DNA from 3 places in the Streptomyces sp. NPDC017991 genome. Region 2 is predicted to be linked to each of the others. Evidence: riboswitches for the same ligand, from Rfam matches in the RefSeq annotation. Region 2 holds a riboswitch; each other region holds the start of a gene.
What was found. Region 2 has a riboswitch for cyclic di-AMP ahead of ACH4DZ_RS09230 (transglycosylase family protein). Riboswitches for the same ligand answer to the same signal wherever they lie in the genome.
Positions count from the first base shown of each region.

Region 1: it holds a riboswitch for cyclic di-AMP, as region 2 does, so the genes downstream of both, ACH4DZ_RS24480 (C40 family peptidase) here and ACH4DZ_RS09230 (transglycosylase family protein) in region 2, are expected to answer to the same signal.
Region 3: it holds a riboswitch for cyclic di-AMP, as region 2 does, so the genes downstream of both, ACH4DZ_RS35920 (peptidoglycan DD-metalloendopeptidase family protein) here and ACH4DZ_RS09230 (transglycosylase family protein) in region 2, are expected to answer to the same signal.

Region 1 is NZ_JBIRGP010000008.1:295,129-304,542, forward strand. Features, by position in the region: gene ACH4DZ_RS24465 (DUF6415 family natural product biosynthesis protein) at 1-235, shown strand, start outside; gene ACH4DZ_RS24470 (ATP-dependent Clp protease proteolytic subunit) at 672-1,370, shown strand; gene ACH4DZ_RS24475 (hypothetical protein) at 1,378-1,686, shown strand; cyclic di-AMP (ydaO/yuaA leader) riboswitch at 2,034-2,220, shown strand; gene ACH4DZ_RS24480 (C40 family peptidase) at 2,224-2,697, shown strand; gene ACH4DZ_RS24485 (DUF6328 family protein) at 2,842-3,336, shown strand; gene ACH4DZ_RS24490 (ATP-binding protein) at 3,387-3,830, opposite strand; gene ACH4DZ_RS24495 (helix-turn-helix domain-containing protein) at 4,091-4,960, shown strand; gene ACH4DZ_RS24500 (DUF397 domain-containing protein) at 4,970-5,206, shown strand; gene ACH4DZ_RS24505 (8-amino-7-oxononanoate synthase) at 5,187-6,410, opposite strand; gene bioB (biotin synthase BioB) at 6,639-7,853, shown strand; gene ACH4DZ_RS24515 (adenosylmethionine--8-amino-7-oxononanoate transaminase) at 7,981-9,192, shown strand; gene bioD (dethiobiotin synthase) at 9,194-9,414, shown strand, end outside.
Region 2 is NZ_JBIRGP010000003.1:154,377-163,790, reverse strand. Features, by position in the region: gene ACH4DZ_RS09255 (NAD(P)/FAD-dependent oxidoreductase) at 327-1,712, opposite strand; gene ACH4DZ_RS09250 (exopolyphosphatase) at 2,196-3,137, opposite strand; gene ACH4DZ_RS09245 (DUF501 domain-containing protein) at 3,313-3,834, opposite strand; gene ACH4DZ_RS09240 (septum formation initiator family protein) at 3,864-4,340, opposite strand; gene eno (phosphopyruvate hydratase) at 4,446-5,732, opposite strand; gene ACH4DZ_RS09230 (transglycosylase family protein) at 6,130-6,831, opposite strand; cyclic di-AMP (ydaO/yuaA leader) riboswitch at 6,836-7,006, opposite strand; gene ACH4DZ_RS09225 (transglycosylase family protein) at 7,225-8,139, opposite strand; gene ACH4DZ_RS09220 (cytochrome P450) at 8,359-9,414, opposite strand, start outside.
Region 3 is NZ_JBIRGP010000015.1:102,083-111,496, reverse strand. Features, by position in the region: partial or broken gene dxs (1-deoxy-D-xylulose-5-phosphate synthase) at 1-229, shown strand, start outside; gene ACH4DZ_RS35945 (aspartate aminotransferase family protein) at 751-2,148, shown strand; gene ACH4DZ_RS35940 (helix-turn-helix domain-containing protein) at 2,380-3,060, shown strand; gene ACH4DZ_RS35935 (DUF6126 family protein) at 3,057-3,182, shown strand; gene ACH4DZ_RS35930 (tyrosine-protein phosphatase) at 3,200-3,997, opposite strand; gene ACH4DZ_RS35925 (alpha-galactosidase) at 4,166-6,283, shown strand; cyclic di-AMP (ydaO/yuaA leader) riboswitch at 6,568-6,743, shown strand; gene ACH4DZ_RS35920 (peptidoglycan DD-metalloendopeptidase family protein) at 6,748-7,698, shown strand; gene ACH4DZ_RS35915 (TetR/AcrR family transcriptional regulator) at 7,885-8,463, opposite strand; gene ACH4DZ_RS35910 (hypothetical protein) at 8,629-8,919, shown strand; gene ACH4DZ_RS35905 (SDR family oxidoreductase) at 9,081-9,414, shown strand, end outside.

The sequences.
Region 1 (9,414 bases), on a different contig from region 2:
ACTGACCGGGCACGCCCGCGCGATCGCCGCCGACGTCCAGCGTCACGCCGCCGCCCTGCCGAAGAACGACGGCCGCGGCGCCCTCGCCGAAGTCATCCTCCGCGAAGCCTCCGGCCGCCTTTCCCAGCCGATACAGGGCACCGCACACTGCGCCCAGAACCGCGCCCGGCTCGTACGGGCCCTCTACGAACGGCTCGATCGCCTCACGGAAGCCGTCCCGGCCACTCACCCCTGAGGGGCGTTTCCCCCAACGTTTCATCGCGAGATGTGGCTTCGGTGAGCTATCGGAGTCCGCCTGATGAGCAGGGGGCGGCGCTTGGGCCGTTGTTGCCGGTTGTGGGGCTCACGATCCCCGGGCAGACCGACCAGATCCGCAACCGCCAGCCGCGCGGCGGTGTGGGAGGCCGCCCGCCCGCCTTCGTCCGCCAGGCCACCCGATACGGCAAGCTCGGCCCGACCCGCACGGACGAGATTTTCGGCAGGGACAGGGCCGCTTGAGCACGTCGTTCACGAAGCGCGGTCGTTACAGAAACCTGCTTCACGATCAGCGTAAACACGGTCAGAGCTGCTGTGATCTGTGGATCTTCAGGATCGCTCCCATCATGACGTCATGCACCTCCTGTACAATCTGTACATTTTTCACAGGAACTCTCCCGGAGGAGGCGTGTGTCGTGACCCGCTCAACAGCCCGACCGTCCATTCGATCGTCCGCCCGACAGTCCGCCCGCTTCGCCCTGCCCGAGTTCACCGAGCGCACCAGCTCGGGGACGCGGACCCTGGACCCGTACTCCAAGCTCCTCGAAGAGCGGATCGTGTTTCTCGGGACGCCGATCGACGACACGTCCGCGAACGACGTGATGGCGCAGTTCATGCACCTGGAGTACCAGGCACCCGACCGGGACATCTCGCTCTACATCAACTCCCCCGGCGGCTCCTTCAGCGCGATGGCGGCCGTCTACGACACGATGCGGTTCGTCAGCTGCGAGGTGGAGACCGTCTGCCTGGGGCAGGCCGCGTCGGCCGCCGCGGTGCTGCTGGCCGCGGGCACACCGGGCAAGCGGTACGCGCTGCCGGGCGCCCGCGTTCTGATCCAGCAGCCGTTCCTGTCCGAGCCGGTCCGGGGACAGGCGTCCGACCTGGCCGTCCAGGCGGACGAAATGCTGCGCACCCGCACCCGGATGGAGGAGATGCTCGCCCGGCACACGGGGCGGAGCCGGGAGCGGATCGGCGCGGACATCGAGCGCGACATGATCCTCGACGCTCGCCAGGCGCTGGAATACGGGCTGGTCGACCGGATCGTCCCCAGCCGCAAAGCCGCCCTCGGCGCGCCCGGCACGTCCGGCGGCTCCGACGCACCCGGCGTGGGGTGATCCGCCGATGCTCCCGCCCGAGTTGCCCCCGCTGCCGGCCCTGACCCGGGCCGAGGCCGAGCTGATCGACCGCTATCTGGAGGTGATCGACCTGCTCGGCCGGATCAACCCGGCCCACTCCGACGACACCTACCGCGGACTGCGTGCGGCCCAGGCGCTGGTGGGCAGGGCCATCGCGCTGCGCGACGCGCTGACCCTGATGCACCAGCGGGGTGAACACGAGCTGCACGCGGCGACCCTGGCGCGGGCCCTGCGCGTCCTCGACGGTGAGCGAAGGGCGGGCCGGGTCGCCCTGCCGCCCGGCTCCGACACCTGACGTACGCCCCTCGTTCCGGCCTCACGCAGGCACTTGACGAGGCGTCCGCAGCAGAGTTGAAACGGACCAGAAGGCGTACCCCCGGTTGGCGTAGCCGAAGCTGCCCCCACAAGCCCGTGGGAGTTGCGCAACGCGCGTACGTCCGGGGCGGAATTAGTCATTCCGGTGCTGGTGCGGGGGTCCTTGAGGCCCTCGACACCCACCCGTGGAACGGGGTGTCCACCCGAACGGGTGAGTGGTGAGTAAGCCCACAAATCGCCGATTCCACTCGGCTTTTGGGACATCAGTGCGTCAAGATCCCTGCGACGACAAGCCCCCGCCAGAAGCGGCGGGGCGGTCCGGGCGGACGCCGAGTCCTGCCGCTGCCCGGATGACCGGTCGACAGAAGTGCATCGGCAGGAGTGGAGGACCCAGGCACGACGGGCCGCCGGAGAGATCCGAGTGGCCCTTGGGGTGAAGCCGCAGCTGCGGCCGGGCAACTTCGCCAGCCCGAATCCGACAGGTCATCCTTCACAGGCGGCTGACGAAGGGTTGCGCATGACTGCGCTCAATCGTGTCCCGTCGCTGTTCAGCAGGGCCGGTACCGCATCGGTTCTCACCATCGCCGCCGTAGGTGGCGGCATAGTGGCCCCGGGCTTCGCGTCCGACGCGGAAGCGGCCACTCCCGCGACGAAGGCACTCAAGGTGGCGGCCTCCAAGAAGGGCTCCCCGTACAAGTACGGGGCCGTGGGACCCAAGCGCTTCGACTGCTCCGGCCTCACGCTCTACTCGTTCAAGAAGGCGGGTAAGAAGCTGCCCCGCACGGCCGCGGCTCAGTACAACAAGACGAACCACGTCTCCTCCTCGAACCGCAAGCAGGGGGACCTGGTCTTCTTCCACTCGGGCCGGAACGTCTACCACGTGGGCATCTACGCCGGGAAGGGACGGATCTGGCACTCCCCGAAGACCGGGGACGTGGTGAAGCTCCAGAAGATCTGGACCAAGAGCGTCTGGTACGGCCGGGTCAGGTGATCCGCCCACGGGGTGGTCGCGGTGATCACCGCGACCACCCCGTGAGGGACCCGGGCACGACGCCCGTACGCGACCCGGGCACGTCCCGGGCACGAGCCGGGCGCGACGCGTGATTTCGGCGGCTGAATGGTTACTCGTTCACTCATGGCCGATCTGCACCACCACGAGGAGCGCAACGAGACCCGTCTTGAGCGCGCCGACCGGAACTTCCTCGAACTCCTCCAGGAGCTTCGGGTCACCCAGACGGGCGTCCAGATCCTCTTCGCCTTCCTGCTGACCCTCGCCTTCACCCCGCGATTCCCGTCCCTCGACACCGTGCAGCGCACCACGTACGTCGTCACCCTGCTGCTCTCGGTCCTGGCCGCCGCGCTCTTCACGGCCCCCGCCGCCGTGCACCGCCGGCTGTTCCGGCAGGGCGCCAAGCCCCTGGTGGTCAATGCCTCGTCCCGGCTCGCGCAGGTCGGTCTGGCCGTGCTCGCGCTCGCTCTCACCGGTTCCGTGCTGCTCGTCGTGGACGTGGCGGTGGACCGGACCGAGGGGATCGCGGCCGGGGCGACCACGCTGCTCCTCTGCGTCGGTCTGTGGGAGGTCCTGCCGTACCTCCTGAAGCGGGCCGCCGACAAGGCCTCGGACGACTAGGGCCGACCGGCGGGTGTTCCGAGAGTCCCGCGCAGCGCCCCCGAAGGCGGTCAGTCGGCCCGGGCCGGTTCCGCGGGTGCCGTCCAGGGCAGCGTGATCGACACGGTCTTTCCGCCCTCTCTGGTGGGCCGGACCGTGAGCTTGCCCCCGGATTCCGCGGTCAGCCAGCGGATGATCACCATGCCCCGGCCGTTGTCCTGCTGGACGGCCGCGGGCAGCCGTTTCGGAAAGCGCGGGTGGCTGTCGGTCACACCGATGCGCAGTTGTTCGTCACGGTCGAGTTCGATGTCCACCGTGAACGTGGGTGACAGTCCGAAGGTGTGCTGTACCGCGTTCGTGGTGAGTTCGGAGACGATGAGCCGAACCGTGTCGGCGGTCTCCGAGTCGGACGGCAGTCCCCATTCGGCCAGGACGTCGGTGACATACGTACGGGCGGCGGAGACCGAGGCGGGATCGCTCGGCAGAGTGACGGATGCTTCCTGGTGGTCTGCCATGCGACGTCGTCCCTTTCCCACGGGACCGGGGTCCGACCGAAGCGGATGACTTCGAGACGGTCCCGGACTGGTGCTTGCGCCAGAGTGCCACTACCTCGGCGTTCGTGGTGCCGATCCACCAAGATATGCATATATCTGTCGCTCGAAGCGGTGAACTCTGCGACCGTCGACCGTATTTGGGCGGGCAGCTGGTTTGTCCTCTACCGTCGGCGTGACGCCGGGCGCCATAGCGCTTGCGCGACGGTCGGAAGGAGACGGCCATGCAGTACGGCCCCGCGGTGCGCCGGCGTAAGCTCGGCGCCGAACTGCGTGCCCTGCGCGCCCGCGCGGGCCTCACGAGCGGCGAGGCGGCACGCCTCGTGGGCTGGCACCAGTCGAAGGTGAGCCGGATCGAGACCGGCCGCAGCGGGGTCAAGCCCGCGGACGTACGGCGCCTCCTGGACGCGTACGACGTCCGGGACCCGGAACTGCACGAGTTGCTGGTCGTGCTGGCGGGCGCGGACGACGACGGCCGACACCACTGGTGGCACGCCTATCGGGGCCTCCTGCCGTCGACGTACAGCGATTTCATCAGTCTGGAGTCGCAGGCCGGTGCCATGCGCACGCTGGAGAACTCCGTCGTGCCGGGCCTCCTGCAGACACCGGAGTACGCCCGCGAGGTGACGCGGGCCGCGGTGGACGGGGCGCACGACGGCAAGGCGGACGCGCTCGTGGAGGTACTGGTGAAGGTGCGGCTCGCGCGCCAGGACGTACTGCGTTCGAACACACCGCTCGTCCTGAGTGCCGTTCTGGACGAGGCGGTACTGCGACGGACCGTCGGCGGACCAGAGGTGATGGCAGGGCAGTTGGAGCGGCTGCGGGAGGCCGCGCAACTCCCTCACGTGCGGATTCAGGTGCTGCCCTTCGGAGTTGGCGCTCACATCGGTGTCACAGGTCCCTTTGTTATTTTTTCGTTTACGAACAGATCTGATCTGGATGTGGTTGTTCTCGACCACTTGACGAGTAGCCTTTATCTCGAACAGAGAGAAGACCTCCAGTCGTACGAGGAGGCCTTCAACTCCCTCCAGGGCCAGGCTCTTTCGCCCGAGGACACGTTGGATTTCATCGCCGGTGTAGCTGACGGCGCATAAGGAGGCACCATGCCCGCCACGCCTCGGTACGTACCTTCCAGCACCCAGCCCGGCGCTCATCCGCACGGTGTGCGGTGGCGGCGCAGCAGCCGCAGCACGGGAATGAACAACTGCGTCGAGACGGCCCGGCCGGACTTCGGCCCGTGGGCCGGACTGCTCGCGGTGCGCGACTCCAAGAACACGCCGGGGCCCGTCCTCCTCTTCGCCCCCACGGCCTGGGAAGACTTTATCCGCGCGCTTCGATGATCACGCCGACGGCCCGGTCGAGCTGCCCGTCGGTGAGATCCGCGCGGGCCGTGAGCCGCAGCCGTGAGATGCCGTCCGGCACCGACGGGGGACGGAAGCAGCCGACGGCCAGACCCGCCGCACGGCACTCCGCGGCCCAGCGCAGCGCCTGCTCCGGGGAGGGCGCGCGCACGGAGACGACCGCGGCGTCGGGCCGTACCGCTTCGAGGCCCTCGGCCGTCAGGCGCTCGTACAGCGCGACGGCCACCGCACGCGCGCGTGCGGCCCTTTCCGGTTCCCCGCGCAGCAGACGCAGGGCCGCCAGGGCCGCGCCCGCCGCCGCAGGAGCCAGACCCGTGTCGAAGATGAAGGTGCGGGCCGCGTTCACCAGGTGATCGATGACGTGGGCCGGCCCGAGGACGGCACCGCCCTGGCTGCCGAGCGACTTCGACAGGGTGACGGTGGTGACGACGTCGGGCGCGCCCGCGAGCCCCGCCTCCCACGCGGCGCCCCGCCCGCCGTCGCCGATGACGCCGAGACCGTGCGCGTCGTCCAGCACCAGCGCCGCGCCCGACCTGCCGGACTCAACGGATGCGCGTGACTCACCGGGCACGTCGGACACACCGGGCTCGTCGGACACACCTGCTTCCCGGCAGGCCGCGGCCAGTGCCGTCAGCGGGGCCGCGTCGCCGTCCACCGAGAAGACCGTGTCGGAGACGACGATCGCGGGCCCGGTGCGCGTGTCCAGCGCCTTGCGGACGGCGTCGGGATCGGCGTGGGCGACAACCTGCGTGGTGCCGCGCGCGAGCCGGCAGCCGTCGATCAGCGAGGCGTGGTTGCCCGCGTCGGAGACGATGAGCGAGCCGTGCGGCGCCAGCGATGTGACGGCGGCGAGGTTGGCCGCGTAACCGGAGGAGAAGACAAGGGCGGACTCGAAGCCGCAGAACTCGGCCAGTTCGCGTTCGAGTTCCGCGTGCAGTTCCGTGGAGCCGCTGACCAGCCGGGAGCCGGTGGCACCGCCGCCCCAGGTCCGGGCGGCCCGGGCGGCGCCCGCCGTGACCTCGGGGTGCCGGGCCAGGCCCAGATAGTCGTTTCCGGCGAGGTCGAGGAGCGCGGAGTCGGCTGGGCGCGGCCGCAGGGTACGGACGAGTCCGGCCCGGGAGCGCGCCCGCGCCTGCTCGTCGATCCACTCGAACGGCGATCGGGCCATGTGTCCTCCGGCCATGGGATGGGGGTGGGTGTGGGTGTCCCATGGGGCCCCGACACACGACTTTCCGCCCGGCCGTCCCCACTGCCTTGTGCAGACAACGCACAGCTGCCTTTTGTAGGCAACGCACAGACCCTAGCCGGACCACCAGCCGCCCATGGTGTGGCAATGCCCACACGTCGACCGCTCTCTGTTGTCTGGTTCCTCCTTGGCCCGGCGCGGTCGGATAGGCCAGGATCGGATCTCATGGACCTGCTGAACACGCTGCTGGACAAGGGGCTTCGGCGCGAGCTGCCGACCCGCGACGAGGCACTGGCCGTGCTGGCCACCTCCGACGACGAACTCCTCGATGTGGTTGCCGCGGCCGGCAGGGTACGCCGCCAGTGGTTCGGCCGACGGGTGAAACTCAACTACCTCGTCAACCTCAAATCGGGTCTGTGCCCCGAGGACTGCTCCTACTGCTCGCAGCGGCTCGGTTCGAAGGCCGAGATCCTCAAGTACACCTGGCTGAAGCCCGACCAGGCCTCCCAGGCCGCGGCGGCCGGGCTGGCGGGTGGCGCCAAGCGGGTGTGTCTGGTGGCGAGCGGACGCGGTCCCACCGACCGTGACGTCGACCGGGTCTCGGACACCATCAAGGCGATCAAGGACCAGAACGAGGGCGTCGAGGTGTGCGCGTGCCTCGGGCTCCTCTCCGACGGCCAGGCCGAACGGCTGCGCGACGCCGGGGCGGACGCCTACAACCACAACCTCAACACGTCCGAGGGGACGTACGGGGACATCACCACCACGCACACGTACGCCGACCGGGTGGACACGGTCCAGAAGGCGCACGCGGCGGGTCTGTCCGCCTGTTCCGGTCTGATCGCGGGTATGGGCGAGAGCGACGAGGACCTCGTCGACGTCGTCTACGCGCTGCGGGCGCTCGACCCGGACTCGGTCCCGGTCAACTTCCTGATCCCCTTCGAGGGCACCCCGCTCGCCAAGGAGTGGAACCTCACCCCGCAGCGGTGTCTGCGCATCCTCGCGATGGTCCGGTTCGTCTGCCCGGACGTCGAGGTGCGCATCGCGGGCGGCCGTGAGGTCCATCTCCGTACGATGCAGCCCCTCGCCCTGCATCTCGCCAACTCGATCTTCCTCGGCGACTACCTCACCAGTGAGGGCCAGGCGGGCAAGGCGGACCTGGACATGATCGCGGACGCCGGTTTCGAGGTGGAGGGCACGGGCGAGGTGACGCTCCCGGAGCACCGGGCCGCCGCGCACGCCGGATGCGGCTCGCACGCGGACACCGACGCCGGCGCCGGCTGCGGCTCGCACGGGGGCGGCGGTTGCGGCCCCTGCGGCTCGGGCGACACCGAGCGGGGCCCGAAGGAACGGGCCGCGGAACCGGTCTCCGAGGCGCGTACGGACCTGGTCTCGGTACGCCGTCGAGGCGCCGGGACGGATCTCGCGCCCAATGCCTGATCTGCCCCCGCCCGGTCCCACCCTGACCGCCGGCCCCAGCGCGTCCGCCGGCCCCACCGCGTCCGCCGATCAGGTCCGTGAGCTGCTCGATCTCGACCGGCGGCACGTCTGGCATCCGTACGGGCCGATGCCGGGCCGGCGGGAACCGCTCGTGGTGGAGTCGGCGAGCGGGGTGCGGCTGCGGCTGGCCGGTGGAGGCGACGAACTGATCGACGGCATGTCGTCCTGGTGGTCCGCGATCCACGGCTACAACCACCCGGCCCTCAACGAGGCGGCGCGCGACCAGCTCGGACGGATGAGCCATGTGATGTTCGGCGGGCTCACCCACGAGCCGGCCGTCCGGCTGGCGAAGCGCCTTGTCGACATGTCACCCGAAGGGCTTGAGCATGTCTTCCTGGCCGACTCCGGCTCGGTGTCCGTCGAGGTCGCCGTCAAGATGTGCCTCCAGCACTGGCGTTCGCTCGGCCGTCCGGGCAAGCAGCGCCTGCTGACCTGGCGCGGCGGCTATCACGGCGACACCTGGCAGCCGATGTCGGTGTGCGACCCCGAGGGCGGGATGCACGAGCTGTGGCAGGGCGTGCTCCAGCGCCAGGTCTTCGCCGACGCGCCACCGGTCGCGTACGAGGAGGCGTACGCCGACCACCTGCGCGCGCTGATCGAGCGGCACGCGGACGAGCTGGCGGCGGTGATCGTGGAGCCGGTGGTGCAGGGCGCGGGCGGGATGCGGTTCCACTCCCCCGCGTATCTGCGGGTGCTGCGCGAGGCGTGCGACGCCCACGACGTGCTGCTCGTGTTCGACGAGATCGCGACGGGCTTCGGGCGTACCGGGGCGTTGTTCGCGGCGGAGCACGCAGGGGTCACGCCGGACGTGATGTGCGTCGGCAAGGCGCTGACCGGCGGTTATCTGACGATGGCGGCGACGCTGTGCACCTCGCGGGTCGCGGAGGGCATCTCGCGGGGCGAGGTGCCGGTCCTCGCCCACGGCCCGACCTTCATGGGCAACCCCCTCGCCGCGGCCGTGGCCTGTGCCTCGATCGACCTCCTCCTCGGCCAGGACTGGCAGAGCGAGGTCGAACGGATCGGGACAGGGCTGCGGGACGGCCTGGCGCCGGCGGCGGAACTGCCCGGTGTCCGGGACGTACGCGTGCTCGGTGCCATCGGGGTCGTGCAGCTGGACCACGAGATCGACATGGCGGCGGCGACCCGGGCGGCGGTGCGCGAGGGCGTGTGGCTGCGCCCGTTCCGGGACCTCGTCTACACGATGCCGCCGTACGTCACCGGTGACGCCGATCTGGCGCGGATCACGGCGGCCGTGTGCGCGGCGGCGCGGGAGGGTTGAGATGACGGTACTGGTGATCACGGGGACGGGCACGGAGGTCGGGAAGACCGTCGCCACGGCCGCGGTGGCCGCGGCGGCCGTCGCCGCCGGGCGGTCGGTGGCCGTGCTCAAACCCGCGCAGACGGGTGTGCTGCCGGGTGAGCCCGGGGACGCCGAGGAGGTGGCGCGGCTCGCGGGGGCGGTCACGGCCGTCGAACTGGCCCGCTATCCCGACCCGTTGGC
Region 2 (9,414 bases):
TTCCACAAACTCCAACACCACGTAAACACCAACGGGGCCGGAGCGCAGTCCCGCGAAAGCGTCATGTTCGAGCAAAATACATGCAGACACCATGTACTAGGCGGTGGGTGTCCGGCGTATTCCTGGGGGCTGCGCCCTCAGACCCCCGTCGCGCTGACGCGCTCGTCCTCGAACGCCGGACGGGCTGAAAGATGTCTTTCAGCCCGTCCGGCGTTTGAGGACCGGGGGTTCGGGGGCGGAGCCCCCGGGAAACGCCGAAGGGGCCTCCCGCACCACGGATGGCGGAAGACCCCTTCAGAGCAAGCGGGTACGGCGGTGACCGGAGGTCAGGAGGCCTTCGCCTTCTCCTCCGTCTTCGCGACAGCGGCCGGCGCGGGCGCGGGCTTCGCCGCCTCGTAGAACTCCTCGCGAGGAGTCTCCATCGCGCCGAGCGAGACGACCTCACGCTTCAGGAACACGGCCAGCGTCCAGTCCGCGAAGACCCGGATCTTCCGGTTCCAGGTCGGCATGGCCAGCCCGTGGTACCCACGGTGCATGTACCAGGCCAGCCGCCCCTTGAGCTTGATCTTCATCTTGCCCACGACGATGAACGCGACGCCCTTGTGCAGCCCGAGCCCGGCGACCGCACCCTTGTTGGCGTGGCTGTACTCCTTCTGCGGGAAGCCCCGCATACCGGAGATCACGTTGTCGCCGAGGACCCGCGCCTGGCGCAGCGCGTGCTGGGCGTTCGGCGGGCACCAGGCGTTCTCGTTGCCGGCCTTGCGGCCGACGAGGTCGGGCACCTGGGCGTTGTCGCCGGCGGACCAGATGTAGTCCGTGCCCTGCACCTGGAGGGTGGTCCCGGTGTCCACGTGACCACGGGGGCCGAGCGGCAGGCCGAAGCGGGAGAGCACCGGGTTGGGCTTGACGCCGGCCGTCCACACGATCGTGCTGGAGTCGACCTCAAGGCCGTTCTTCAGGACCACGTGGCCGTCGACGCAGGAGTCCATGGAGGTGGAGAGGTAGACCTCGACCCCACGTCCTTCGAGGTGCTCCTTGCCGTACTGGCCGAGCTTGGGGCCGACCTCGGGAAGGATCTTGTCCGCGGCGTCGACGAGGATGAAGCGCATGTCCTCGCGGGACACGTTGGTGTAGTACTTCGAGGCGTCCCGGGCCATGTCCTCGACCTCGCCGATGGTCTCCGCGCCTGCGAAGCCACCGCCGACGAAGACGAAGGTCAGCGCCTTGCGGCGGACATCCTCGTCGGTCGTGGAGTCGGCCTTGTCGAGCTGCTCAAGGACGTGGTTGCGCAGGCCGATGGCCTCCTCGATGCCCTTCATGCCGATGCCCTGCTCGGCGAGGCCGGGGATCGGGAAGGTGCGGGAGACCGCGCCCATCGCGATGACGAGGTAGTCGAAGGGCAGCTCGTACGCCTCGCCCACGAGGGGGGCGATCGTGGCGGCCTTCCGGTCCTGGTCGATGGTCGTGACCCGGCCGGTGAGGACTTCCGCCTTGGGCAGCACGCGTCGCAGCGGGACGACGACGTGCCGAGGCGAAATGCTGCCTGCGGCTGCTTCGGGGAGGAAGGGCTGGTAGGTCATGTACGACCGGGGGTCGACGACCGTGACGGTCGCCTCGCCGTAGCGCATCTTCTTGAGGATGCGCCGAGCTGCGTACAGGCCTACGTACCCACCGCCTACTACGAGGATCCTGGGACGCTCCGTGGTGCTCATGCCATCGAGTATCCACCTGTCCCAGGGGGGTCGCTCGTGCGCCCCTTCACAAGCTTCTTCACACCCTCTGCTACACTGCGCGGCCCACGTGACCCAGGTCATGTTCCGGCAGGGGAACCAGCGCGTGCCGTGACCCGTTGTCAATGCCGCCTGAGCTGCCACTCCGGCCCCTCCGGCCTCCTGGACCAGTCCTCCGCTTCATACGATCGCAGCACGCGCGAAACAGCCCGTTGATCATGCTTAGGACCCCGTGGAAGGCCCAGGAGTACCCGGAGGGAGCAAAACCTCCCTCAACAGGGCCGATTCTCTTGTGAAGAACTTCACGAAGTTTTCCGCAGGGCTGCCGGGCAGGTCGTTTCCAAGCCCTCTCCGGGCCCCTCAAGTGCGCTCATACGGTGTCGGACCTGCTCAGCCGAGGCCGCCGAAACGCGGTGAGAGGGGGCCGGTGGACCGGGCCCGGTCCAGGTCGCGGACCACGCCGGCTCAGGCCACGGACCACGCGATGCCGTCGAGGATGTCGTGCTCGCTCACGACGACCTCCCGCGCGCCGGTCCGCTCCATGATCGCGAGGAGTACGAGGGCGCCGGCGCCGATGACGTCGACCCGCCCCGGATGCATGGAGGGGATCGCCGCCCGCTCCGCGTGCGTGGCGGCGAGCAGCCGCTCGGTGATCCCGCGGACCCGGTCCACGGAGACCCGGGAGTGGTGGATGGCCTCGGAGTCGTACTCCGGAAGGTCCAGGGCGATCGCCGCGACGGTGGTGACGGAGCCGGCGAGCCCGACGAGCGTGCGCGCCTCCCGCAGGGGCACGGACTCCTCGGCGAGGTTGAGGGCCGCCTCGATGTCGGCGCGGATCGCCCGGACCTGCTCCTCGGTCGGCGGGTCCGTGACCACGCCGTCCCGGACGAGGTGCCGTTCCGTCATCCGTACGCAGCCGATGTCCACCGAGCGGGCGCCCCGCACGTGGTCGTCGCCCACGACGAACTCCGTGGAGCCGCCGCCGATGTCCACCACGAGATAGGGCTTGGCCAGGTCGTCACGGCCCGTCAGCTCCTTCGTGGCGCCCGTGAACGAGAACTCGGCCTCCTGGCCGCCGGAGATGACCTCGGGCTCCACCCCCAGGATGTCGAGGACACCGCGGACGAAGTCGTCCCGGTTCTCGGCGTCGCGGGAGGCGGAGGTGGCCACGAAGCGCAGACGTTCGGCGCCGTGCTCCTTGATGACCCCGGCGTACTCCCGGCAGGCCGCGAAGGTGCGCTCCAGGGCCTCGGGGGCGAGGCGGCCCGTGCGGTCCACGCCCTGTCCCAGGCGCACGATCGTCATGCGGCGGTCCAGGTCGACGAGTTCGCCGGTCCCGGGGTCCGCGTCCGCGACGAGGAGGCGGATGGAGTTGGTGCCGCAGTCGACGGCGGCGACGCGAGTCATTTTGGTGAGATCTCCTGTTGCAGTCGTTCGTCCCGCTCAGGGGCTCCGCCCCCGAACCCCCGATCGCGCAGTTCCCCGCGCCCCCAAGAGGAGCTGCGCCCCGTCAGGGGCGCGGGGAACTGCGCGATCGGCCCCCACCGGCCCGCAGCCGACAACGCGCCCCGAGCCGCCCGGTTCACCCCGCCGTCGGCACGACGCACGCCCCCTTGCGCCACCACTGCGGCAGCATCGCGATCGCCTCGTCGCCCAGGGGGTTCACCCCCGGCCCCGCGGCCAGCGAGTGCGCGACCAGGACGTGCAGGCACTTCACCCGGTCCGGCATCCCGCCCGCGCTCGGAAAGCCTTCGAGCACGTCGATGGAGTCACGCCGCGCGATGTAGTCCTCGTGCGCGGCCCGGTACGCCTCGGCCAGCTCGGGGTCCGTGGCGAGACGGTCCGTCATCTCCTTCATGACGCCGTTCGCCTCCAGCGTGCCGATGGCGGAGGCCGCACGCGGGCACGTCAGGTAGTACGTCGTCGGGAACGGCGTCCCGTCGGGAAGCCGGGGGGCCGTCTCGACGACGTCCGGCTGTCCGCACGGACAGCGGTGCGCGATCGCGCGCAGCCCGCGCGGCGGGCGCCCGAGCTGCTGCTTGAAGGCCTCGACGTCGGCGTCGGTGGGCTCGGTGCGCCCAGTGGGCGGCGGGGGCGTTTCCATGCCTTGGCTCTGTGTCCTTCTGGTTCAGTTCACTGGTCGGAGGCGTCGGCCTTGTCGACGCCGTCCCAGACGTTGACGTACCAGGCCCGGTCGGCGGCCGTCCGGTCCGTACGCGTCTTCTTCGCCGCGTCGGGGTCGATCACGATGAAGCCGGTCTCGCCCGGCATCACGTAGTGCAGCCGTTCCCGGATGCGCTGCTCGGCGTACGCGTCGTCCTGCCAGCGCGCCTTCAGGTCACGCAGCTCCTCGACGCGCTCACGGGCCTGCTCGCGCTCACGCTGCAGATCGGCGACCTCGGCACGCTGGGAGACGTACTGCCTTATGGGATAGGCGAGGGCCACGACGAGCGAGCACAGGACGAGGGCGAGAAGCGCCGCACGGCCGGTCAGCCGCGAGCGGCGCGCCTGGCGTTTGGTCTGGGAGCGGTAGACACGGGCGGCGGTCTGCTCGCCGAGCGCCCGCAGCCTGGTCGCGGTGGAGAACCGGTCACGGTCCTTCACAGCCATCTGTCCGCCTCCCCGATACGTACGTACGTCCCCGCACACGGTACGGGACCGGGTACGGGGACGTACGTACGACGCTGCCTACGAGGGCGTCAGCCCTTGAAGGGGTCAGCCCTTGAAGCGGGGGAAGGCCGAGCGGCCCGCGTACACCGCGGCGTCGTCGAGGATCTCCTCGATGCGCAGCAGCTGGTTGTACTTGGCGACGCGGTCCGAGCGGGCCGGGGCGCCGGTCTTGATCTGGCCGCAGTTCACCGCGACCGCGAGGTCGGCGATGGTGACGTCCTCGGTCTCGCCGGAGCGGTGGGACATCATGCACTTGAAGCCGTTGCGCTGGGCCATCTCGACGGCGTCCAGGGTCTCGGTCAGCGAACCGATCTGGTTGACCTTGACCAGCAGGGCGTTGGCGGAGCCCTCCTCGATGCCGCGGGCGAGGCGCTCGGGGTTGGTGACGAAGAGGTCGTCGCCGACGATCTGGACCTTGGCGCCCAGCTTCTCGGTGATGACGTTCCAGCCGGCCCAGTCGTCCTCGTACAGCGGGTCCTCGATGGAGACCAGCGGGTACGCGGAGACGAGCTCCTCGTAGTACTCGGTCATCTCGGCGGCCGAGCGGGACTTGCCCTCGAACTCGTACTTGCCGTCCTTGTAGAACTCGGACGCGGCGACGTCCAGCGCGAGGGCGACCTGCTCGCCGGGGGTGTAGCCGGCTTCCTTGATGGCTTCGACGATGAGGTCGAGGGCCTCGCGGTTGGAGCCGAGGTTCGGGGCGAAGCCGCCCTCGTCGCCGAGGCCGGTGGACAGACCGCGGCTCTTCAGGACCTTCTTGAGGGTGTGGTAGACCTCGGCGCCCCAGCGCACGGCCTCGGAGAAGGACTCCGCGCCGATGGGCGCGATCATGAACTCCTGGATGTCGACGTTGGAGTCGGCGTGCGACCCGCCGTTCAGGATGTTCATCATCGGGACGGGCAGCAGGTGCGCGTTCGGTCCGCCCAGGTAGCGGAAGAGCGGCAGGTCGCTGGCCTCGGAGGCGGCGTGCGCGACGGCGAGGGAGACGCCGAGGATGGCGTTGGCGCCGAGCGAGCCCTTGTTGTCGGTGGCGTCCAGGTCGATCATCGCCTGGTCGATGAGGCGCTGCTCGGTGGCGTCGTAGCCGACGAGCTCCGGGCCGATCTGCTCGATGACGGCGAGGACGGCCTTCTCGACACCCTTGCCGAGGTAGCGGTTGGGGTCTCCGTCACGGAGCTCGACTGCTTCGAAGGCACCGGTGGAGGCGCCGGACGGAACGGCGGCACGACCCGTGCTGCCGTCGTCAAGGCCGACCTCGACCTCGACCGTGGGGTTGCCTCGGGAGTCCAGGATTTCCCGGGCTACGACGACGTCGATGGACGGCACGAGCATCTCCTTCTGGGATGTGACACAAGCTGTGCCGGGCCGGAGGCCCGGTTGCGCGCAGGCCGTGGTGGCCCCGCGGGATGAGCCTAACCGGCTGCCGGGGATCGGCCAGCCCTCGACCGCCTCCTGGACAGAACCGAGAGGAAATTGTTTCCGAACGGAACAAAGACGCGGGCGGAAAGGCCCGGACAGAAAAAGCCCCGCTCCGGTGCGTACGGGGGAACACGCACCGGAGCGGGGAGCCCGTGGGGGACGGGGGTGGCCCTCACGAGGCCTCCACTATGAAGGACACGGATGTGAGAGCGCTGTGGTTCAGTCACGATTCCGATGTGGGCCGGACTTCCGGTCGAGGCCGAGCGGCCAGTGCCTCGACCGGACATCCAGCGGCCACCGTCAGCTGAGGTCAGCTGAGGTGCAGCTGCTGACCGGGGAAGATGAAGTCGGCGTCGTCGACGATGTCGTCGTTCAGCTTGTACAGCTTCGCCCAGCCGCCCTTGACGTTCTTCTTGTCGGCGATCTCGCTGAGGGTGTCGCCCTTGACGACCTTGTACTCGCCGTCGCCCTTCTCGACCTTCTTGCCGGTCGGGGTCTCGACGGTCTTCTTCGCCGCCGGACGCTCCTGCGAACGCGAGGCGCGCTCCTCGGAGGACTGCGAGTTCTGCTGCTGCTGCGGCTGCGAGGTGCTCTGGCCGGAGCTGCCGGAGCCCGACGGGGTGGTGGAGCCACCGGTCGAGGCGCCGGACAGGCCCACGCCGCAGCTCGGCCAGGCACCCTTGCCCTGGCTCGCGAGAACCTTCTCGGCGACGGCTATCTGCTGGGACTTGGACGCCTGGTCGGCGGTGGAGGCGTACGAGCTGCCGCCGTACGCGGCCCAGGTGGAGGACGAGAACTGCAGGCCGCCGTAGTAGCCGTTGCCGGTGTTGATCGACCAGTTGCCACCGGACTCGCACTGGGCGACGGTGTCCCACTCGGAGGCGGTGGCGGCGGAGGCGCCCGTGGCGCCCATCAGCGGGACGGCGACGGCGGCGGTGGTGACACCGGCCAGCGTGGCGATACGGGTGGCCTTGGACGGGCGACGGTGCTTGCCCTTGCTCGAAAGCAGCATGAAGTGATCCCCTCACCGACGCCTGCGAGGTGAGCTGTCGGGTTCGGGCCGAGTGAGTTGCCCGGCCGCGCGACACTGCTGTCACGCGGCTTAACCCCAAGCCGTACCCGGTCTCGAAGACCGGTTCCGGCACTTACCTTGGGTCCCCCGCTCCTGCCTACGGCGCTTTACGCGACGACTGTTCCCGTACGGCCGTTGGCAGGATTCGGCGTGCGACCGTCGGGGCTCACCAATGGCGAGCGGTCACGACCGTAGACACGGGCCGCGCCGAATTTCAAAGACGATCAGGGGTGTTGAGATCCATGTCTCAATTCGCCAAATCGGACATTCAGCGCGAACTACCGCTGGTTTTCGCCCGATTCGGCGCCTTGATCACTACTTGCTCGATGCCGCTCAGCCGTCGACGGCGATGCGCTGACCGGGGATGATGAAGTCCGGATCGGCGCCGATGCTGTCCTTGTTCGCGGCGTAGAGCTCGCTCCACCCGCCGTCGATGCCAAGGGAGTCGGCGATGCTGGAGAGACTGTCCCCGGAACGGACCGCGTACGAGCCCTCGTCGGCGAGGACGCGTGAGGTGCTGTCGCTGCGCGAGGCGTGCCGGCCGGCGTAGTCGTCCGCGCGGGGGGCCATGTCGACCTCTTCGGCGCTGCCGCCCCGGTGACGGCCGGAGCTGTCCGCGGCGGCGTCGGCCGAAGCGTCGTCGTTCTGGGACGACTTGTCCGAGTCGTCACTCTTCGCCTTGGTGCCGGCGGCCGAGCTGTCCGTTCTCTGTGACTCCGGGGCGGAGTCGTCGGCGGACTTCGAACCGCCGTCCGCGGACTCGTCGGACTTCCCGCTGTCGCTCCCCTTGGTCGCGTCCGCGTCCGCGTCCGCGTCGGCCGACGGGCTCGGAGAGTCCTCGGCGAGGCCCGTGTCGACGTCGGCGGAGTCGGAGTCCTGTGTCAGACCGGCGACGAGGCCACAGGTCACCCAGGCGCTCGTCCCCTGGTCCGCGAGGATCTTCTCGGCGACGGCTATCTGCTGCGAACGGCTGGCCTGGTCGGCGCTCGGCGCGTAGTCGAGGCCGCCGTGCTCCTCCCAGGTCTCCTGGGTCATCTGGAGTCCGCCGTAGAGCCCGTTGCCGGTGTCGGCGCTCCATGAGCCACCGCTCTCGCACTCGGCGACCGCGTCCCAGGTCGTACCGCTGGCGGCACTCGCGCCGCTCGCACCGAGCAGGGGGATCGCGATGGCCGATCCGGCCACGCCGGCGGCGACGAGGAGCGCCGGAGCCTGGCGGGGGCGACGATGGCGGCCGTTCCCGGAGAGCATGCGATTGCCTTTCGCGTGACAGCAAGGAATACGCACGGAACACAGCGGAAAGCCGTGCTCGTGACTGCTGCGACGGGCGGACCTGCCGCATTGATGGGTGAACGTAGCGGCACTCGAACTCTTGTCACAAGTCGATGCAGCGTAGATAACGTGAAGATCACAGAGTTGACGGAGTCTCACCTTTCGCCGCCTTCGGTGCTACGGCCGTCAGCACTTCCGTCAAGACTTCGCGACCGGGGTGAACTCCACCGGAAGCGTGCGCAACCCACGCATGATGAGCCCCCCGCGCCACCTCAAATCGGCTGAATCTCCCGCGAGTCGCAGGTCGGGCAGGCGGGTCAGCAGGGTCGCCAGCGCGGTCTGCCCCTCCAGTCGGGCGAGGGGCGCGCCGAGGCAGTAGTGGATGCCGTGGCCGTAACCGAGGTGTTGGTTGTCACGGCGGGAGAGGTCGAGCGTGTCCGGGTTCTCGAACCGGTCGGGATCGCGGTCGGCCGCCGCCAGCACGACGAGTACGGGGTCACCGGCGGCGATGTCCTGCCCGCCGACGCTGAGCGGTTCGGTGGCGAACCGCCAGGTGGCCAGCTCCACGGGCCCGTCGTAGCGGAGCAGTTCCTCCACGCCGGTCGCGAGCAGGTCCGTGTGGCCGGCCGCGAGGGAGTCCTGCAGCCGCCGCCGTTGCCCCGGGTGGGTGAGCAGGGCGTAGGTGCCGTTCCCGATGAGGTTCACGGTTGTCTCGAAACCGGCGAACAGGAGGATGAAGGCCATCGCCGCGGCCTCGTTCTCACTGAGGTGCTCGCCGTGGTCGGAGGCCCGGATGAGAGCGGAGATCAGGTCCTCGCCGGGGGCGGGCTCGTCCGTCAGTTCCTGGCGCTTGCGGTGGATCAGCTCGGCGAGGTAGCCGCGCATCTTCTTGACCGACCGGGCGACACCGCCCCTGGGGCCGCCCCCGTGCCGGATCATCATCCCGGCCCAGTCGCGGAAGTCGTCCTGGTCCTCGCGCGGGACGCCGAGGAGATCGCAGATGGCGTGGATGGGGAGCGGGAAGGCGAAGTCGTGGATGAGGTCCGCCTCCCCCTTCTCGGCGAACCCGTCGATCAGCTGGTCCGTCAACTCCTGTACCCGGGAGGAGAATTCGGCCACCCGCCGGGGCGTGAACGCCTTGCTGACGAGCCGCCGCAGCCGGGTGTGGTCCGGCGGGTCGATATTGAGCAGGTGGGTCATCAGCTCGGCCTTGCGCTCGCCCGGAATGCCGGTCTTGCCCTTCGCGTGCGCGGG
Region 3 (9,414 bases), on a different contig from region 2:
CGCGGTCGTCGAGGACAACAGCCGGGCCGCCGGGGTGGGCGCGGCGGTCGCGCTCGCCCTCGGGGACGCAGAAGTCGACGTGCCGGTACGGCGGTTCGGCATCCCCGAACAGTTCCTCGCGCACGCCAAGCGGGGAGAGGTACTGGCCGACATCGGGCTGACCCCCGTGGAGATCGCGGGCCGGATCAGCGCGAGCCTGGCGGTGCGGGACGCTGTCGGCCGGGAGGCCGACGATCGGGAGGCCGACGATCGGGAGGCCGATGACCCGAAGGTCGACGATCGGGACGCCGTCGGGCAGGCCGGGCGCGAGGCGGCCGTTCCGGACGTCCACGGGGACGCCTCTGCGGGTACCGGTCCCGCTGTCGGCCGGTCCGGTCGGCGCGCCGCCGGCACGGACGTGGCGCAGACCTCCGACGGGCCGGCCGCGGCGAAACGCGCGCGGAAGGCGCGGAAGGCACCGAGCGACGGTCGGCGCGCCGTCGGAGCGCGGGAGGCCGACCTCGGCGGGGACGCCCCCCGGACCGTCGCGGAGGCCGGACCCGCGGGCACGGCGAAGGCTCCCGAGCGGCGGGGGCCCGCGGCACGTGCCCGGAAGGCGCCGGACGGCAAGCGGGGCGCTGCCGGGCGGCGGGCCGACGGGAAGGGCGAGGCCGTCGGGGAGGGCGAGGCCGAGGGGAAGCGGGGGACCGGGAAACAGGGTGCCGCCGGCAAGCCGGCCGCAAAGACGCGCGTGTCCAAGGAGAAGCCGGAATGACCACCAGCAAGTCCCAGGAGTTCGATCTCGGCAGTCTCCTCGCCGGGCGCGGAGCCGAGCGCTACGAACTGCACGCCAAGTATCTGAACCACCAGCTGCCGCGCATGCTGCGCACCATCGGCTTCGACAAGGTCTACGAACGGGCCGAGGGTGCCCACTTCTGGGACGCGGACGACAACGACTACCTCGACATGCTCGCCGGGTTCGGGGTGATGGGCCTCGGCCGCCATCACCCCGTCGTCCGCAAGGCGCTGCACGACGTCCTCGACGCCCAGCTCGCCGACCTCACCCGCTTCGACTGCCAGCCCCTGCCCGGACTGCTGGCGGAGAAGCTGCTGGCGCACAGCCCGCACCTGGACCGGGTGTTCTTCGGCAACAGCGGAACGGAGGCCGTCGAGACCGCGCTGAAGTTCGCCCGGTACGCCACCGGCAAACCGCGCGTCCTGTACTGCGCGCACGCCTTCCACGGTCTGACCACCGGGTCCCTGTCCGTCAACGGCGAGGACGGCTTCCGGGACGGCTTCGCCCCGCTGCTGCCCGACACGGCCGTCCCGCTCGGCGACCTCGACGCCCTGGCGGCGGAGCTGAAGAAGGGCGACGTCGCCGCGCTGATCGTCGAACCGATCCAGGGCAAGGGCGTGCACGAGTCGCCGCCGGGCTATCTGCGCGACGCCCAGGAGCTGCTGCACAAGCACAGGGCGCTGCTCATCGCGGACGAGGTGCAGACCGGGCTCGGCCGCACCGGGGACTTCTACGCCTACCAGCACGAGGACGGGGTCGAACCGGACCTGGTCTGTGTGGCGAAGGCGCTGTCGGGCGGTTACGTGCCAGTGAGCGCCACCCTCGGCAAGGACTGGATCTTCAAGAAGGTCTACTCGTCCATGGACCGGGTCCTCGTGCACTCCGCGAGCTTCGGATCCAACGCACAGGCCATGGCGGCCGGCCTCGCCGTGCTGTCGGTCATGGAGAACGAGCAGATCGTGGCGAACGCCCGCGCCACGGGGGAGCGGTTGAAGTCCCGGCTCACGGCGCTCGTCGACCGGTACGAGCTGCTGAGCGACGTACGCGGGCGCGGGCTGATGATCGGCATCGAGTTCGGCCGGCCCACCTCGCTGAAACTGCGCAGCCGCTGGGCGATGCTGCAGGCCGCGCGCAAGGGGTTGTTCGCGCAGATGGTCGTCGTACCGCTGCTGCAGCGGCACCGGATCCTCACCCAGGTCTCCGGCGACCACCTGGAGGTGATCAAGCTGATTCCGCCGCTGGTGATCGGGGAGCGGGATGTGGACCGGTTCGTGGACGCGTTCACTGCCGTGATGGATGACGCGCACAGTGGGGGTGGGCTGATGTGGGACTTCGGAAAGACACTGGTCAAACAGGCGGTTGCCAACCGGTAGGCCGTGCCGGTGGTCGGGTCCTGCGGGCCGGTGGGGGTCGTTCGCGCAGTTCCCCGCGCCCCTCACAGACAAAAGACTGCGCAGTTCCCCGCGCCCCTAAAAGATTGCGCCGTTCCCCGCGCCCCTACGAGGGGGCGCGGGGAACTGCGCGGCCAGCCACCGGGGGCCCGCGCCTTTTGCCTCTGGGGTAAGTTATTTGCCTCCGAGGCAAGCGTGCGGCTCAATGGACACATGAGCCCTGACAAGGGTACGCACCCCTCCGAGCCGCACCCCACGGCAGAGGAACGGCTGCCCGCCGTCGCCCCCCAGCTACGCGCCCTGCGCCACCGCGCAGCCCTCACCCTGGAGTCCGCGGCCGGCGCCGCCGGACTCTCGCCCGCCCATCTCTCCCGGCTGGAGACCGGCCGGCGCCAGCCCTCGCTGCCGATGCTGCTGGCCCTGGCCCGTATCTACGGCACCACCGTCTCCGACCTGCTAGGTGAGACGGCCACCGAGCGGGAAGCCGTCGTGCGCTCCGCCGACATGGAGCCGACCCGGGCAGGCGGCTGGACGTACTGGCAGGCCGGCGCCGCCGGACGCGGTATGCAGTCCCTGCGCGTGCACGTCCCCTACGGGGCGCAGGGCGACATCGTGCGGGTCCACCCCGGCGAGGAGTGGCTGTACGTCCTCCAGGGGCGGCTGCGGCTGCGGCTCGGGGACACCGCACACGTCCTCGAACCCGGTGACAGCGCCCACTTCGACTCGCTGACCCCGCACCGGATCGCCGCCGCCGACCGGGACGGGGCCGAACTCCTCTTCGTACACACCCTGCTGCAGAGTCCGACGGCCGCGCTGTGCCTCGGGCCGGCGGCGACCGTCACGAACCCTTCCACTCCCACGGCCCCGACGACGATTCCAGGAGAAGACTCATGAAGGACTTGGAGGAGAAGTTCCCGCGCGCGCTGTGGGTTCGGCTCATCATCTATGTGGCGGTCGGGCACGTCTTCGCCGCCTTCATCTACCTGCTGTTCACACTGGGAGCCCAGAACCAGTAGGGGCCCGGGCGGCCGGGTCAGTCGAGGAACCGCTGCCGCAGCCGCTCCCGTATCGCGGGAGTCACGCCGAGTGCCTGCTCCAGGTACGCGTCGACCCCGCCCCAGGTCTCCTCGATCGTGTCGAACGCCGCCGCCAGGTACTCGGCGCGTGCGTCGAAGAGCGGGCTGAGCAGCTCCATCACCTCGGGGGTGTACGCCGAGGAGGCGGAGCTGCTGCGGTGCACCTTGTAGCGGCGGTGCGCCGCGTTCGACTCCAGGTAGTCCGCCACGATGGCCTCGCGCTCGACGCCCACGGCGAGCAGCGTCACGGCGACGGAGAGACCCGCCCGGTCCTTGCCGGCCGCGCAGTGCATCAGGGCCGGGACACTGTCCTCGGCCAGCGCGTGCAGCACCTGGCGGTGCTCGGCCGTGCGCTCCTTGATGATCGTGCGGTAGGACGCGATCATGCGGTTCGCCGCCCGGCCGTCCGAGAGCAGCTCCCGCAGCTCGTCCAGGTTCCCGTCGCGGACCATCTTCCAGAACTCGGCGCCGTCGGCGGGGTCCGTCAGCGGCAGGTTCACATTGCGCACCCCGGGCAGCTCGACGTCGGCGCCCTCCAGCCGCTGGTCGGCCGCATTGCGGAAGTCGAAGATCGTGTGCAGGCCCAGCGAGGCGAGGAACGCGGCGTCCGAGGGCGTCGCGTGCGCGAGGTGGCCGCTGCGGAACAGCCGTCCGTACGCCACCCGCCGGCCGTCCACCGTCGGCAGGCCGCCCACATCACGGAAGTTGCGTACGCCGGTCAGCTCGGGCTCGGTCGACGGGACCTGCTGCTGCACGGGGGCTCCTCCCCTCGGCCACCGACGCGGCTCGTCGGCGAGGTGCGTATCCGACGATACGACATCGGTTCGTGGGCCAATGAGTTGTCCACAGGCGTTGCCCGAAGGGCAGGTCGGACCTGATGATGTTGGTGCTTGAGCGTGCCTGTTCGAATATGTGAGGGCTTGATGGTAGAGATCGGCGCAGACGGCCGTACGTGGCTTCTTTCGGGGCCCACGAGCAGCTACGGCCTGCGGCTCGGTGACGAGGACGAGCTGCTTCATCTGCACTGGGGCCCCAGGATCGCGCTCGCCGACGCCGAGGCGCTCGCCGCGGGCCCGGGCCCCGAGTACTGGGCGTTCGAGGCCACCCTCGACGGCCATGAGGAGTACCCGGTCGAGGGCGGCCCCCGCTTCGTACGGCCCGCGCTGTCCGTGCGCACACCGGACCGGCGCGGCACCGAATGGCGCTTCGAGGGGTACGAGACCGTCGGCGGGGAGGCGGCCGAGGTGGCTGAGGGGGCCGCCGGTGGCGAGCTGCGGCTGCGGTTCTCCGACTCCGGGCTCGGCATCACCCTGCACTACCGGATGCGGGCGGGCACCGACGTCGTCGAGCGATGGGTGACCCTCACCAACGAAGGGCCCGCCCTGGAGGTGCTGCGCGCCGACTCCGCGACCTGGACGCTGCCGCGGCGAGACGGCTGGCGGCTGTCCCAGCTGCACGGACGCTGGGCGGCCGAGTCCCGGCTCGTACGCTCCGAGCTCACCTACGGCGAGAAGATCATCGGCAGCCGGCGCGGACACACCGGGCACCAGCACCTGCCGTGGGTCGCCCTGGACGCGGACGGCACGGCCACCGAGGAGCTGGGCGAGGTCTACGGCTGCGCCCTCGCCTGGTCGGGGACCTGGCGGATCGCGGTGGCCCAACTGCCCGACGCGCGCGTGCAAATCACCGGCGGGGCCGGATACGACGACTCGGGCCTGCTGCGGCTGGAGCCGGGGGAGACCTTTGTCACTCCCGTCTTCGCGGGGCTGTGGAGCGACGGCGGCTTCGGCGGGGCGAGCCGCGCCTGGCACGCGTACCAGCGCGCGTACGTGATTCCGGACGCGGATCAGGACCGGCCCGTGCTCTACAACTCCTGGGAGGCCACGGAGTTCGACATCTCCGAGGAGCAGCAGCGGGCCCTCGCCCGCAGGGCCGCCGATGCCGGTGTCGAGCTGTTCGTGGTCGACGACGGCTGGTTCGGGGCACGCACCAGCGACCGGGCCGGTCTCGGCGACTGGACGGTCAACCGGGACCGCTTCCCCGGCGGACTGAAGCCACTGAGCGACTACGTGCACGGGCTCGGGATGCAGTTCGGCATCTGGGTCGAGCCCGAGATGGTCAACCCGGACAGCGAGTTGTACCGCGCGCACCCGGACTGGGTGCAGTTCCAGCCGGGACGAAAGCGGACGGAACTACGCAATCAGCTCGTGCTGAACCTCGCCCGCGAGGACGTCCAGGAATACCTGTGGGAACAGCTCGACGCGCTCCTCTCCAGTGCGCCGATCGACTACGTGAAGTGGGACTTCAACCGCTGCTTCACGGATGCGGGGTGGCCCGGCGAGGCGTATCCGCAGCGGCTGTGGGTGGACCATGTGCACGCCCTGTACGCGCTGTTGGACCGGCTGCGGGCGGCCCACCCGGGGGTCGCCTTCGAGTCCTGCTCGGGCGGCGGCGGCCGGATCGACCTCGGGATCATGGCGCGTACGGACCAGGTGTGGACCTCGGACAACACGGACCCGCTGGACCGGCTCGCCATCCAGCACGGCTTCAGCCAGGTGCACCCCGCGCGGGCCATGGCCGCCTGGGTCACCGACAGCCCGAACGCGCAGCTCAACGGACGTTTCAGCTCGCTGCGCTTCCGGTTCGTGAGCGCGATGGCCGGGGTGCTCGGCGTCGGCGGCGACCTCACCCGCTGGACCGAGGAGGAGCTGGCCGAGGCGCGGACCTGGGTGGAACTCTACAAGGAGATCAGGCCCGTCGTGCAGGGCGGCGAACTTCATCGGCTGCGGGCGCCGGAGGGCGGACTGAGCGCCGTCCAGTACGTCCGTGACGGCGAGGTCGTCGTCCTCGCCTGGCTCCAGGCCCAGCATTACGGAGAACCGGCCGCGCCGGTGAGGCTGCGGGGCCTCGACCCGTCGGCATCGTACGAATGCCTCGAAACGGGCGAAGTCCACCGGGGTGCGGTGCTGTTGCACCACGGACTGCGGACGGGGTTGCGCGGGGACTTCGATGCGGCAGTTATCCGGCTGCGTCGCATGTGACGGATGTGTCCGTAATGGAGCCTTCCTTCCAACTCGCGTCGAAGTGAAGGCTCCTGGGGCGGTCCGGGGTGAGCAGCGTCATATCCGTGACGTTCCGCTGTCGCCATGATCACGTAAGTCCGCTTTGTTTGCAGGGCTTTAAGGATCGGGGGACGGGCCGGGTTCACACAGGGTGACCGGTATGTCGGTCGAGGATCAAGAAAACGGGGCACACAGGAAACCCTCAAGCTTGTTCCCGCCTCTTCATGTCGCTTACGTTCACCTCCAATCCGGACGGACGCCCAATCCTGCCGCCGCCCGGAATCCGCACACTCACCCGTATGTGGCAGGAGCGGGGGACCCACAGGTAGTACGCCTGTTCCGGTCTCCGGAACGGCTTGGGGTTAAGTCGCGCGAAAGCACGGCCGGGCATCTCCAGCTCGCACCCGACAGCTCACCTCGCAGGCGCCGGAGAGGAATTCGTCATGCCCGCGAAGGGTAAGCACCGCCGTCCCAAGACCCAGCGTTTCTCCCGTTCCATAGCCGTGGCCGGAACCGGGGGAGCGGCTCTCGCCCTCCCGCTGCTCGGCGCCACCGGAGCGCACGCCGCGACTCCGCAGACCGCCGCCGACTCCGTGGCGAGCGCCGCGAGTGCCGCGAACGTCGCGAGCGAGTCCGCCGCTGCCGCTCCGACCGCCGAGAAGCAGGCCAGCGCGAAGGCCGAGGCGAAGACCGAAGCGAAGAAGACCGCGACCAGGACGTACGCCGTGCGTTCGGGCGACTCCCTGTCGAAGATCGCTGACACGCAGGACGTCAGCGGCGGCTGGAAGAAGCTGTACTCGGACAACCGCACGTCCATCGGCGGCGACCCGTCCCTCATCCACCCGGGCCTGAAGCTCGCCATCGGCGGCAAGGCGGCAGTTTCCGGCTCCGACTCCACCGCCTCCAAGTCGTCCGGCAAGTCCGCCGACAAGTCCGCGGCCAAGAAGACGACCACGGCGTCCAAGGCCGCGGACACCTCGACGGCCACAGGCTTCACGCTGCCGGTCTCGGGGGCGTCCATCGGCACCTCGTACAAGATGTCCGGCAGCATGTGGTCCAGCGGGTACCACACCGGTGTCGACTTCGTGGTTCCCACCGGTACCGCGCTCAAGTCCGTCGGCGCGGGCACGGTCGTCTCCGCCGGATGGGGCGGCGCGTACGGCAACCAGGTCGTCATCCAGCTCGCCGACGGCCACTACGCCCAGTACGCCCACCTGTCCTCCCTCTCCGTCTCGGCCGGTCAGACCGTGACCGGCGGACAGCAGGTCGGCCTCTCGGGTGCCACGGGCAACGTCACCGGCCCGCACCTGCACTTCGAGATCCGCACCACCCCGGACTACGGCTCGGACGTGGACCCGCTGGCCTACCTGCGCGCCAAGGGCGTCTCCGTCTGACGCTGAACGACGCTGATCGACGCGCTCGGCCGACGCCGGCGCGGTGCCCGCGGCGGCGGGCAGTACCGCCCGGCTCGTCTCCGAAGGCCGGACCCTGTGATCCCCGGGGTCCGGCCTTCGGCATGTCCCGGGCCGGACAGATTCTGAGCGCGGTGCCGGGTCGGGCGGGTGCGAGGCGGGGGCGTCTCAGGCCCCCGGATGGTTCAGGGCACGCACGAACTGCTCCGTGAGCTGTTCGGTGTCGAGGTCGTCCGCGCTGCGCCCGGTCAGGATGTGGAAGAAGGGCGGGCCGATCAGGAGCGCGGTCGCCTGTTCGAGCGAGAGGGTGGTGTCGCTCGGCTTCCGCACCGCCTCCACGACCTGCGCGGCGCTCTCCCCGAGGATGTCGCGGGAGGTGAGCAGCGCGGCGACCTCCGCGTCGTGCTGGGCCTCCCCCATGAGGGCGCGGTAGGCCGCGCCCGCGTGGGAGTGGGCCAAGAAGGCCACGAGGGCGTCGAGATACGCCTTGAGGTCCTTGCGGGGATCGCCGCTGCGGGACACGGAGAGTTCCTGCCGGGCGTCGATGGCGCTGGCCTCGTAGAGGACCTCCGCCTTGTTCGACCACCAGCGGTACACGGTCTGCCGGCCCACACCCGCCCGCTCGGCGATGCCCTTCATGGTGAGGGCCGCGTACCCCACTTCCATCAGAAGGTCGTCGACGGCGTGCAGCACGGCGGCCCGTGCGCTTTCACTGCGGGGCCGTCCCCGGCCGCTTCCATCCACCATGCCGCCACTTTATACGAGGCACCGTGTCTCGGATGTGTTACCTTTACGGTGCACGGTGACTCGGAAATGGGTGGTCGGCCTTCCCTCGTCCTGTCCTGGTAGGGGGCTCCCGGGCGGTGTCCGGCCGTGCTTCGTGTACCGCAATCACGGAAGGGATCGAGAGCGGTGACCTCCACACTGGAAGGGAGCGTCCTCATGGCCGGGCTCGGCGTATTCGGGTTCGGCACCGTCGCGACGGCCACGGCCCCGAACGTGCCGGTCATGCCGGCGCGCCGTTGCGGGCCTCGGCGCCACCCGCGTCCTGCCCAGCGCTGGCATCCTCCTGCACGCCACCGCCCCCGAGCGGCGCCCCTGCGCGTCGTGGCTCTCGTCGTGCTCCTGGCCGGCGCCCTCGTCGTGGCCGGCAGCCGCCGCACCCACCGGGCCGCCACCACCGTGCCACCCGTCCCGCGGTAACAGCGGGGCAGTACAGGCCACCTGACGCGGCGCGGTGCACCACAGGCCACCTGACGCGGCGTCGACGCCGTGCTCGGGCCGGTCCCACCCACCCCACACCCGTCTCCACCCTTCACCTGTTCTTTCCACCTGCCCTTTTCAGGGCGAAGGAGGTCACGTTCATGCGTGCGTTTGTCACTGGAGCGACCGGCTGGATCGGCTCCGCCGTGGTCGACGAACTCATCTCCGCGGGCCACCAGGTCATCGGCCTGGCCCGCTCCGACCGGGCCGAGCAGGCCCTCGCGGCCAGGGGCGTCGGCGTCGTCCGCGGCGACCTGGACGATCTCGGCTCGCTGCGGCGAGGGGCCGCCCGGGCGGACGCGGTCATCCACATGGCCAACAAGCACGACTGGGCCAACCCCGCCGAGTCGGACCGCTCCGAGCGCGCCGCGGTCCGGGCCCTCGGTGACGCCCTCGCCGGGACCGACCGCGCGTTCGTGGTCGCCGCGCCTCTCT